Regions from separate parts of the Mesorhizobium sp. A556 genome, predicted to be linked through region 1. Evidence: predicted binding sites of a transcription regulator. Region 1 holds the regulator's gene; the other holds the start of a gene.

Region 1 (6,085 bases):
TGGAATTATAGACGCGGCCGCGGCCGGGCGCACGCGCAGGAGTGGCAGGCTTGGTCATCGAGTGTCTCTCCGGGTCGTCGGGCTAATAAGGCTGTCGCGGCGGCATGATAGAGATGGAGGCGAGAAAATCCGAGTGGATGGCGTGCTTAAAGCTACCCGTTCAAGGAAAGTCATTTCCGAACTCTGTATTCAGACGGAATAATATTCCTGCACGGGTCATCGACATGCCCGTCAGGCGCGTCAGGCATCCGATTGAACCGGCCGCCGGCCGTCAGCTTTTAGGAGCGTCATGGACGACGCGCCAGATCGTGCCGGAACCGTCCTCGGTAACGATGAGCGCGCCGTCTTTCGCGACCGCCACGCCGACCGGACGGCCCCACACCTGTGCGTCGGAAACGACGAAGCCGGTCATGAAATCCTCGTACTCGCCGGTCGGCCTGCCGTCCTTGAATTTCAGGCGAACCACCTTGTAGCCCGTGCGCGCACCCCGGTTCCACGAACCATGCAGCGCAACGAAGGCGTCGCCCTTGTAGTCGGCGGGGAAATTTGCACCCTCATAGAAGGCGATGTTCAGCGGTGCCGAATGCGCCTGCATCAACACGTCGGGCACCGTGGTCTTGCCGGCAAGATCGGGGCGCTCGCCGGCATGGCGCGGGTCCTCGTGCTCGCCGATGTAAGTCCACGGCCAGCCATAGAACGCGCCCTGCCGGACGGTCGTGGCGTATTCGAACGGAACGTTGTCGCCCAGCCCGTCGCGCTCGTTGACAACGCACCACAACGCGCCCGTGGCCGGCTGTACCGTCATGCCGGAGCAATTGCGCAAACCCGTTGCAACGACCCGCTCGTTGTTGCCGTCCGGGTCGAAGGCGCGAACTTCGGCCCTGCCCTGCTCCGAACCCCAGGCGGCTCCCAGCGGCGCGGAGGCCGTCCATGCCTCGAGCCCGCCGGCGGGCGCGCTGCCGATGTCTTCGGCCACGTTCGAGCCGGAACCGACGGACAAATAAAGCGTCTTGCCGTCCGCCGAGAAGGCGATGTCGCGCGTCCAGTGATGGTTCGAGGGAATGCCGGCGACGACGGTTTCCGGCTTGTCCGACGCTTCGAGGTCGCCGGACTTGTAGGGGAAGCGGACGACGCTGTTGGAATTGGCGACATAGACCCATTGCGGATCTACAGCCGGATGGAAGGCTATGCCGTAGGGTTGGTGCAGGCCTTTGGCGAAGACCGCGTCCCTGGGCTTTTCACCGGGGTCGCCCAGGCGATAGACCAGCACGCGGTTGGCCCTGGAATCCGAGATGAAAAGGTCGCCGTTCGGCGCTACACGCACGACGCGCGGACTGCGCAGGCCGGATGCGATCAACTCGGCCGAAAAACCCGGCGGCAAGTGCGGCCGGGCGTCCTTCGGCATCGCCACCTTGTCGGCGCTGTTCGAAGCCGATTCCGTCACGAACGGCTTTTGCAGATCGTCCGGCCGGATCAGGCGGCGAACGCCCGGCCCATCCTGCCGCCAGTCGCCAAACGCGGCTTCGCCTTTCAGGACAGTATCGTCCGCCTGCTGGGCGTAGGCCGCTCCAGCGGCAAGAAAAAGCGCGGCGATGGCGCTTAGGGCGGCGAGGCGGTGCATCGCTGTCTCCATGAAGTGAACCAGGAAGGCAAACCGGCCGAGGCCATGGCCGTTCCGTTGCGCACGAGGATGTGAACGGCCTGCTGCAAGAAGACCGGAGGACACGGATGGCGGGGATCAGGTTCCCGCTTCGTAAAAATCGTCGTCCAATCGCTTTTCCAACTGCACGAGATCGGCCGGCAGCGGCATGCCCATGGCGCGCATCTCCGACAACTTTTCCCGGAGCTGTTCCTGAATTTCGTGCTGATCCTGCGGCTGGTTGATCATCTCTTCCATCAAGAGGGCAATCTGGGCCTTGAACTGTTCGAGCGCCATTTTTGTCTCCCTGCAGAGCCGGATACGATCAGCGCAGCATGCGGGAAATAAGCTGCGCCGTATAGTCGACCATCGGAACGATGCGCGCATAATTCAGGCGCGTCGGCCCGATGACGCCAAGCGCGCCGACGACGCGGGCGTCCTTGTCGCGATAGGGCGCGACCACCAGCGACGAGCCGGACAGCGAGAACAGCTTGTTTTCCGAGCCGATGAAGATGCGCACGCCCGAGCCCTGCTCGGCAAGGTCGAGCAGTTGCATCAGCCCTTCCTGCGTCTCCATGTCCTCGAACAGGTGGCGCAGAAGCTCGATGTCGGCCTGCGCGGTGACGTTTTCCAGCAGATTGGCGCGGCCGCGCACGATAAGCCGCGCCGGCAGGCCGCCTTCGGTGCCGGCCCATACCGCCAGTCCCTTTTCCACCAGGCCTTGCGACAGCGAATCGAGGGCGAGCCTGGTCTCCTCCTTGAGGCGCGCGATCTCCACCCTGGCCTCAGCCAGCGTGCGACCGCGAATATGGGCGTTGAGGAAATTCGAGGCCTCGTGCAACTGCGAAACCGTTATGCCGGCCGGCAGATCGACGACGCGGTTTTCGACATCGCCGTTTTGCGATACGAGCACGGTCAGCGCCTTGGTCGGCTCAAGCTGGATGAATTCGATGTGCTTCAGCGCCACTTCGTTCTTGGCGGTCAGCACAAGGCCCGCACCCCGCGACATGCCCGACAGCATCTGGCTGGCGTCCGTCAGCATGTGTTCAAGCGTCATGCCCGAGCCGGACGCCTTCACCTGCGCTTCGATGGAACGGCGCTCCTCGTCGGACAGGTCACCCAGTTCCATGAAAGCGTCGACGAAGAAGCGAAGCCCGGTCTGCGTCGGCAGGCGTCCGGCCGAGATATGCGGTGCATAGATCAGGCCGAGATGCTCCAGATCGCTCATCACGTTGCGCACGGTGGCCGGCGACAGCGATGAGGGCAAGATGCGCGACAGCGATCGCGAGCCGACCGGCTCGCCGTCCTTGAGATAGGATTCGACGATGCGCCGGAAAATATCGCGCGAGCGCATGTCGAGCGACTGCAACGCCGGCGACTGCATGTTCGGATCGGTGATCGGCTTGGTCATCGGAGCAAAAACCTCTGTCCTGAGGATATAGAGGTGGATGCCGGGGACGCAAGCCGGGGTGCGTCGAGGGCCTTTTCCTTTGCGCCTTGCTTCTCATGCGGCTACAAGCCGGCCAGGATTTCCAAACTCACGAGAAAGATGCCCGAATGCGCCCTTCCAAACGCCAGTTCGACGAAATGCGTGCCATCTCCTTCGAACGCGGCATCTCCAAGCATGCGGAAGGCTCCTGCCTGATCAAGTTCGGCGACACGCATGTCCTGTGCACGGCGAGCCTCGAGGAAAAGGTGCCGGGCTGGATGCGCAATTCCGGCAAGGGTTGGGTGACGGCGGAATACGGCATGCTGCCGCGCTCGACCGGCGACCGCATGCGCCGCGAGGCGTCCTCCGGCAAGCAGGGCGGGCGCACGCTGGAGATCCAGCGGCTGATCGGACGGAGCTTGCGCGCCGTGATCGATCTGCAAGCGTTGGGCGAACGGCAGATCACCGTCGACTGCGACGTCATCCAGGCGGATGGCGGCACCCGCACCGCCTCGATCACCGGCGGCTGGGTAGCGCTTTACGATTGCCTGCGCTGGATGGAAGCGCGCCAGATGGCGAGCGTCCAGCGCGTGCTGAAAGACCATGTCGCGGCGATTTCCTGCGGCATCCATGATGGCCAGCCGGTCATCGATCTTGACTATCCGGAAGATTCGACCGCCGGCACCGACGCCAATTTCGTCATGACCGGCAAGGGCGGAATCGTGGAAATCCAGGGCACCGCCGAAGGCGAGCCGTTCTCCGAGGAACAGTTTTCCGCGCTGATGGGACTGGCCAAGAAGGGCATCGCGCGGCTGGTGGATCTGCAGAAAATGGCGGTGGGGTGAGGGGCAGCGTCACGCCATGACCCCCTCCGCCATCCTCGAATCCGCGCTGTACGTCACCGATCTCGATGCGGCGGAAGCGTTTTATGCCGAGGTGCTGGGGCTGGAAAAGATCGCGAGCGTCGCCAACCGCCACGTCTTTTTCAAATGCGGATCGGGCGTGTTGCTCTTGTTCAATGCCGAGGCGACGCGCCAGCCGCCCTCGCCCGACGCGAGGCTGCCGGTGCCGCCACATGGGACGACCGGGCAAGGTCATCTGTGCTTTGCCGCCACGGCTGAGGAAATCGCGGATTGGAAGATCCATCTCGAGGCGAGAACCATCGCTATCGAGGCCGATTTCGAGTGGCCAGGCGGTGGCCGCTCAATCTATTTTCGCGATCCCTCCGGCAATTCGCTGGAATTCACTGAGCCAAGAATCTGGAACCTGTGATGCATTCTCTCAATGGGAAAAAAATCGTCGTCGCCAGCCATAATGAAGGCAAGCTGCGCGAATTCGCCGATTTGATGGGGCCGTTCGGCTTCGAGGCGAAATCGGCCAAGGAATACGACCTGCCCGAGCCGGACGAAACCGGCACCACCTTCGAGGAAAACGCCTATATCAAGGCGTTCGCGGCGGCCAGCGCCACCGGCCTGCCGGCGATGTCCGACGATTCCGGCCTGTGCGTGGACGCGCTCGACGGCGCGCCCGGCGTCTACACCGCCAACTGGGCCGAAACGCCCGAGGGAACGCGCGATTTCGGCATGGCCATGCAGCGCACCGAAGTGGCGATGCAGGAAGTCGGCGCGAAGGAACCGGCGGCCCGCACCGGCCGCTTCGTGGCGGTCATCTGCCTGGCGTTTCCCGATGGCGAGGCCGAATATTATCGCGGCGAGGTGGAAGGCCAGCTTGTATGGCCGCCACGCGGCGATGTCGGCTTCGGCTACGATCCGGTGTTCTTGCCGGACGGCTACGCCAAGACGTTCGGGGAAATGTCGGCGCAGGAAAAACACGGCTGGAAGCCAGGACAACCGGATGCGCTGTCGCACCGGGCGCGGGCCTTCCAGAAATTTGCGCAAGCAAGGCTGGCAAGGCTCGGCTCGGAATGATGATGAAACTCGACCGATCCCCCGGTTTCGGCATCTATATCCACTGGCCGTTCTGCGCGGCCAAGTGCCCTTATTGCGACTTCAACAGCCATGTCCGCCACCAGCCGGTCGATCAAGAGCGGTTTGCCCGCGCCTTCGAGACGGAGCTTGCCACCATGCGCGCCCGCACCGGGCCGCGCGAGGTCACCAGCATTTTTCTGGGCGGCGGCACGCCCTCGCTGATGAAGCCGGAAACGGTCGGTGCGGTGCTGGAGGCGGTCGCGAAACACTGGACGGTGCCGGCTGGCATCGAGGTGACGCTGGAGGCCAACCCCTCTTCCGTCGAGGCGGAGCGTTTTCGCGGCTACCGCGCCGCCGGCGTCAACCGCGTGTCGCTGGGCGTGCAGGCGCTGAACGATACGGACCTGCGTTTTCTCGGCCGGCTGCACAATGTGTCGGAGGCGCTCGTGGCCATCGGGCTGGCGCGCGAGATTTTCCCGCGCCTGTCGTTCGACCTGATCTATGCGCGGCCCGGCCAGACGCCGGAAGCATGGGAGGCCGAGCTTGAGCAGGCCATCGGCCACGCAGCCGACCATCTGTCGCTGTACCAGTTGACCATCGAGGAAGGCACGCCGTTCCACGCCCTGCACCGGGCGAAGAAATTCGCCATTCCCGACGACGACCATGCCGCCGAACTGTATGAAATCACGCAGGAGATCACCACGGCACGCGGCCTGCCGGCCTACGAGATTTCGAACCACGCCAAGCCCGGCGCGGAAAGCCGGCACAACCTCACCTATTGGCGCTACGGCGAATATGTCGGCGTCGGTCCCGGGGCGCATGGCCGCTTTGTCGAGAACGGCCACCGCGTGGTGACGATTGCTGAAAAGATGCCGGAGACCTGGGCCAATCTGGTCGAGGCCAAGGGGCACGGCGTGGTCGACGGCGAGATCCTCAGCCGCTCGGAAGAGGCCGACGAATTCCTGTTGATGGGCTTGCGGCTGGTCGAGGGCATCGATCTTGCCCGCTACGAGACATATTCGGGGCGCGGCCTGTCTTCGACGCGGCTGTCGACGCTGCAGGAGGAAGGGCTGGTCGCACCGGTCGGCA
Region 2 (6,085 bases), on a different contig from region 1:
GTGGCTGCATTGGGCGTCCTGCCGTCAGGCGCTCGCGCGCAATCGACACCGGTCATTCCGCCCGTGGATGCGACGTTTCTGTTCATCAGCGACGTTCACGCATGCCGCATGGCGAGCGGCCTTAGTCCCCATTGCCAGCAGGAGGGTAAGACCGACGCCGCTTTGCTGCGCAATGTAGCGGCGCTGAACGCCATAAGCCTCAGGGAATGGCCAAGTGAGATCGACGGCGTGCCTACGGCCTTGCGCTCTGCGGGCCAGCGTATCGATACGCCGCTCGGCATCGTCGTTGGCGGCGACATGACCGACGACGGCGGCGGGCAGGTGACGCTGCCCAGCGAAGGCACGCAACTGCTCCAGTTCAGCCAACGCTACCGGCAAGGCGTCGGGCCGGATCGTGTCCATGTGCCGGTCTATGTCGGGCTCGGCAACCATGATCTCGATCAGAACGGTCCGCGCCGCCATGTAAACTGGTACCGGCGTGAAATGCGCGACTATGTCGAAGTCAATCACCGCCCCAGCGTGTTCTTCAAGCCGGCGGTTCCAGCGGGCAATTACGATGTGGAGTCCGATTGCTATTCCTGGGATTGGGGCGGCTTGCATCTTGTCCAGACGCACCGCTTCGCCGGCGATGTCGGTCATGGCGCGGTAAGCGGCCTGTCGTGGCTGAAGGACGACTTGGCGAACAATGCCTCGGATGGCCGGCCAATTGTCCTTTTCCAGCATTATGGCTGGGATACGTTCTCGCTGGAAAAATGGGATCCGGCTGCGCGAATTTTCGACGACCAGGGCACGGGGCCGGCACATTGGTGGAGCCGGGCGGAACAGGACGCATTGCTGGCCGCCCTGAAAGGCTACAACGTCGTCGGCATCTTTCATGGGCACCAGCATGAAACGCCCATGATCTACAAACATGGCGACCTCGATCTGTTCAAGCCGAAAGCGGCCTATATGGGCGGCTTCGCGCTCGCACGGATAACAAGCAGCGCGTTGGACGTGGTACTCGGCGAGTCGGCGGGCGACAGCGGCGAGGTGAGATTCACCAACGCCTTCAGCAAGGCGCTCATTCAATGAAAAAGGCAGCCGAAGCTGCCTTTTTCATTGAATGGTGGTGACGCGTCAGAGGGCTTTCTTGACCTTTTCCTTGGCGTCTCCAAAGGTCTTTTGCACTTTGCCTGCTGCCTTTTCGACCTTGCCTTCGGCCTCGGTCTGCTTGCTTCCTGTCACTTTGCCGGCAGCTTCCTTGACCGATCCCTTGGCCTGCTTGGCCACGCCGGCAATCTGATCCTTGTTCACCATATCGCATCTCCTGGGGGTTCGTTTCGACTTGCGGACCGAAACGGGCGAACGCCATCCAGGTTCCGGGCGGCATTCGATTTGTGCGGTGAACACAACAAAAAAGGGCGCCCGAAGGCGCCCTTTCCGTAAGCAAGGTTTTGGTAGGCTGGATTAGAAATCCATGCCGCCCATACCGCCCATGCCGCCGCCCATGCCGCCAGGCATGCCGCCGCCGCCATTGTCCTTCTTCGGAGCATCGGCAATCATGGCTTCGGTGGTGACGAGCAGGCCGGCAACCGAGGCTGCGTCCTGAAGTGCGGTGCGAACGACCTTGACCGGGTCGACGATGCCGAGCGCGATCAGGTCGCCATACGTGTCGTTGGCCGCGTTGTAGCCGAAGGAAACGCCCTTGTTGTCGAGGATCTTGCCGACAACGATCGAGGCTTCTTCACCGGCGTTCGAGGCGATCTGACGGCACGGTGCCTGCAGAGCCTTGCGAACGATGGAGATGCCGGCAGTCTGGTCGGTGTTCGCGCCGACAGCCTTGATGTTGGTGGAAGCGCGCAGCAGAGCAACGCCGCCGCCCGCCACGATGCCTTCTTCGACAGCAGCGCGGGTTGCGTTCAGCGCGTCGTCAACGCGGTCCTTCTTTTCCTTGACTTCGACTTCGGTCGAGCCGCCGACGCGGATCACGGCAACACCGCCGGCGAGCTTCGCCAGACGTTCCTGCAGCTTCTCCTTGTCGTAGTCCGAGGTGGTCTCCTCGATCTGCTGCTTGATCTGGGCAACGCGGCCTTGGATCTCGGCCTTCTTGCCAGCGCCGTCGATGATGGTGGTGTTCTCCTTGGAGATCGACACCTTCTTGGCGCGGCCGAGCATGGCCAGCGTAACGTTTTCGAGCTTGATGCCGAGGTCTTCGGAAATCACCTGGCCACCGGTGAGGATGGCGATGTCTTCCAGCATTGCCTTGCGGCGATCACCGAAGCCCGGCGCCTTGACGGCGGCGATCTTCAGGCCGCCACGCAGCTTGTTGACGACAAGCGTAGCCAGAGCCTCGCCTTCGACGTCTTCCGAGATGATGAGCAGCGGCTTCGAGGACTGAACGACAGCCTCGAGGATCGGTAGCATCGCCTGCAGGTTGGACAGCTTTTTCTCGTGGAGAAGAATGTAGACGTCCTCGAGATCGGCGATCATCTTGTCGGGGTTGGTGACGAAGTAGGGCGACAGGTAGCCGCGGTCGAACTGCATGCCTTCGACGACTTCGAGTTCGGTCTCGGCGGTCTTGGCTTCTTCAACCGTGATAACGCCTTCATTGCCGACCTTCTGCATCGCTTCCGCGATCATCTTGCCAACCGACTCGTCGCCATTGGCCGAAATGGTGCCAACCTGAGCGACTTCTTCGGAAGTCTTGATCTTCTTGGCCGACTTGACCAGCTGGGCGACGACGTCGGCAACAGCCAGGTCGATGCCGCGCTTCAGGTCCATCGGGTTGATGCCGGCCGCAACATACTTGTGGCCTTCCTGAACGATGGCCTGAGCCAGGACGGTGGCGGTCGTGGTGCCGTCGCCGGCCTTGTCGTTGGTCTTCGAAGCGACTTCGCGGACCAGCTGTGCGCCCATGTTCTCGAACTTGTCTTCAAGTTCGATTTCCTTGGCGACGGTGACGCCGTCCTTGGTGATGCGCGGTGCGCCGAACGACTTGTCGATGACGACGTTGCGGCCCTTGGGACCAAGCGTCACCTTCACCGCGTCGGCGAGGATGTTGACGCCGCGCAGCATGCGCTCGCGGGCATCACGGGAGAATTTTACGTCTTTGGCAGCCATTATTGTGCTCCTGGGCTTTGCGCCCGAAATTCAGTTGATGGTGCGGGTGGAAACGGCGTGATTAGCCGATGATGCCCATGATGTCGGATTCCTTCATGATCAGAAGGTCTTCGCCATTGAGCTTGACTTCGGTGCCCGACCACTTGCCGAACAGGATGCGGTCGCCGGCCTTGACGTCGAGCGCAATGATCTTGCCGCTATCGTCGCGGGCGCCGGAGCCGACGGCGACGATCTCGCCTTCCTGCGGCTTTTCCTTGGCCGTGTCGGGGATGATGATTCCGCCAGCCGTCTTTGCTTCGGATTCGACCCGGCGAACGACCACGCGGTCATGAAGCGGGCGGAACTTCGATTTTGCCATTTGTGTTTCCTCGGTCATGGTGAGAAATAATCTCGGTCCGGCTGTGCCGGTACTCGGTTAGCACTCATAAGAGGCGAGTGCTAACGTAGCCGTGAGATAGTGCCGGCGCTGGCGAGAGTCAAGAATGTTCCGGCTTGCGGCGTCCGATCATCGGCGATCACGCATAAATTACCATGAGCCATGCCGGCCGTGCCGCAACGCGCCATTTTTTTCATGAATTGTGCGCTGCAGTATCTTGAATGGTAAGCACGCTTATTATATATGGCGCTCATGGTTACGGACGGCACGGAAAGACTGGGATTTCTGATCCACGACGCGGCGCGGTTGTTGCGCCGGCGCTTTGAGGCAAAGGCCAGCGGCCTTGGCCTTTCGGCGGCACAGTGGCGGCTTCTGGTCTGGGCCGTGAAGGAAGAAGGCATTGCGCAGGCCCGGCTCGCCGAAATTCTCGAAATCGAGCCGATCAGCGTTTCGCGCCTTATCGACAGAATGGAGGAGGGCGGCTGGATTGAACGTCGTGTGGATGCGGCCGACAGACGCGTGCGCATGATATTCCCGACCGAAAAGGCGCGCGAAGCTTTTGCCGGCGTCAAGGGAATGGCCGGAGAGGTTTATGAACGTGCGCTTGCCGGCCTGTCTCCACAAGACCGCCGTAGCCTCGTCAACGGGATATTGAAACTCATCGAAAACTTGTCGGACGACGAAACGCCGTCTTGCAAATCCGCCAACACGACTAAATCTGCAGAGAGCGCAGCAAAATGAACGCCCGAGTAAAAGTGAACGACGACGTGACAAAGCTGGAAATTGAAAGCCCGGCTCAACCCTCCGTACCGGCCACGCCGGCTGCGGTAGCACTTCCGCACAATCCGGAACCGGCGCCGAAACGCAAGGCGCGCCGGCCGGGGCGTTTTGTGCTGATGCTGGCGGTACCGGCGGCCCTTGTCGCGGTTGGCGGCTATTTCTGGGTAACCGGCGGGCGCTATGAGGAGACAGAAAATGCCAATCTCAGGCAAGCCCGTGTTTCGATAGCCTCCGATACGGCGGGCCGGATCGTCAACGTGAACATCGCCGAAAACCAGCATGTCAAGAAAGGCGACGTGCTGTTCGCCATCGACCCGGAGCCTTACCGGATCGCGCTCGCTCAGGCCGATGCCGCGGTTGCCGTTGCGCGGCTGAATGTGGAGCAACTGCGCGCAGCCTACAGCCAGGCCATGGCGCAGGAACGCTCGGCGGTCAGCGAAGTCGATTACGCCCAGTCTCAATACGACCGCGCGGCCGATCTGGCGAAGAAAGGCATCAACGCCAAGTCCTCGCTCGATGAAGCACGCAACGATCTTGCCAAGGCCAAGCAGGAGGTAGCCGTGACCCGGCAGGGCATCGAGAGCGCCAAGGCGGCGCTGGGCGGCAATCCGGACATCGAAACGGACAAGCACCCGACCGTCATGTCGGCGCTGGCCGCGCGTGACAAGGCTGCCTACGACCTGGCGCAAAGCACCGTTCGCGCCCCGGCCGACGGCGTCATCGCTCAGGCCTCGTCGTTCAAGATAGGCCAGTTTGTCGGCTCCGGCGCTACCCTGTTTTCGCTGGTGGAGACGGGCGATACCTGGATCGACGCCAATTTCAAGGAAACCCAGCTTACGCACATGAAGGCCGGCCAGAAGGCCGAAGTCGTACTCGACACCTATCCGGGCAGGACCTTCGAGGCGACCGTGCTGGCGATAGGTGCAGGCACCGGCGCTGAATTCTCGCTACTGCCCGCCCAGAACGCCACCGGAAACTGGGTCAAGGTCACGCAGCGCATTCCGGTTCGGCTGGAGTTGACCGACCCGAGCGCGAAGATCGCGTTGCGGACCGGCATGAGCGCCGAAGTCACGGTCGACACGGGTGTCTCGCGCGGCTTTCCCAAGCTGTTCGGCCATGCGACGGCAGGCGAAGCGGACTAACCCGTTCGATGGTCAAGCGGGCCAGGGAAAGATGAAATTTCAGATTGTCCCGACAGGGTATTCGGTAAGGTCAAGGCTTTCGTCTTTGGTTCCGGTTGCGGAATCAAGGCCGCTAAAGCGGATCTGGACGAAAATCGTCGGGACTCCGGTTTCCGGGCGGCAACAGCCCTGATGAAACGAGACGCTCGATCGATGTGACCCCCGCATCGATTTCGTGTCCCAACGCGTTGAACGCCTCGCTTTAGGCAGGCTTTGCCGCTCGGGAACCAGCATCGCACTTATACGACTTTATTCCGTCGCGGAAGTTCCGTCCCATGAGCACGCCCGAAACCCATCGCGAAGTGCCGCATCGTGGCCTGATCACCATCTCGATCATGCTGGCCACGGTCATGCAGGTGCTCGACACCACAATCGCCAATGTCGCGCTGCCATCCATGGTCGGCGATCTCGGCGCCTCGGCCGATACGATCAACTGGGTGCTGACATCCTATATCGTCGCCGCCGCCATCATGACGCCCGTAACCGGCTGGCTGGCCGACCGCTTCGGGCGCAAGGAACTGTTCCTCGGTTCGGTCGTGGGGTTCGTCATCTTCTCGATGCTGTGCGGCATCGCCACGAGCCTTGAGGAAATGGTGCTGTTTCGCCTGATGCAGGGTGTATTCGGCGCGGCGATCGTTCCCCTGTCCCA

Evidence for each region. The regulator HrcA, encoded in region 1, represses chaperone genes, less so after heat shock. The targets are predictions, from matches to a motif close to GTTAGCACTCNCNNNNNGNGAGTGCTAAC.
Region 2: the regulator HrcA is predicted to act here: its motif matches at 3,514-3,542, upstream of groES (co-chaperone GroES).

What each region holds. Positions count from the first base shown of each region.
Region 1 is NZ_JBTMXA010000002.1:75,632-81,716, reverse strand. It holds gene cysK (cysteine synthase A) at 1-58, opposite strand, end outside; gene ACX3P0_RS04935 (PQQ-dependent sugar dehydrogenase) at 272-1,621, opposite strand; gene ACX3P0_RS04930 (hypothetical protein) at 1,739-1,936, opposite strand; gene hrcA (heat-inducible transcriptional repressor HrcA) at 1,965-3,050, opposite strand; gene rph (ribonuclease PH) at 3,197-3,913, shown strand; gene ACX3P0_RS04915 (VOC family protein) at 3,930-4,340, shown strand; gene rdgB (RdgB/HAM1 family non-canonical purine NTP pyrophosphatase) at 4,340-4,996, shown strand; gene hemW (radical SAM family heme chaperone HemW) at 4,993-6,085, shown strand, end outside.
Region 2 is NZ_JBTMXA010000001.1:583,343-589,427, forward strand. It holds gene ACX3P0_RS02970 (metallophosphoesterase) at 1-1,071, shown strand, start outside; gene ACX3P0_RS02975 (CsbD family protein) at 1,117-1,296, opposite strand; gene groL (chaperonin GroEL) at 1,447-3,099, opposite strand; gene groES (co-chaperone GroES) at 3,161-3,457, opposite strand; gene ACX3P0_RS02990 (MarR family winged helix-turn-helix transcriptional regulator) at 3,728-4,216, shown strand; gene ACX3P0_RS02995 (HlyD family secretion protein) at 4,213-5,397, shown strand; gene ACX3P0_RS03000 (DHA2 family efflux MFS transporter permease subunit) at 5,712-6,085, shown strand, end outside.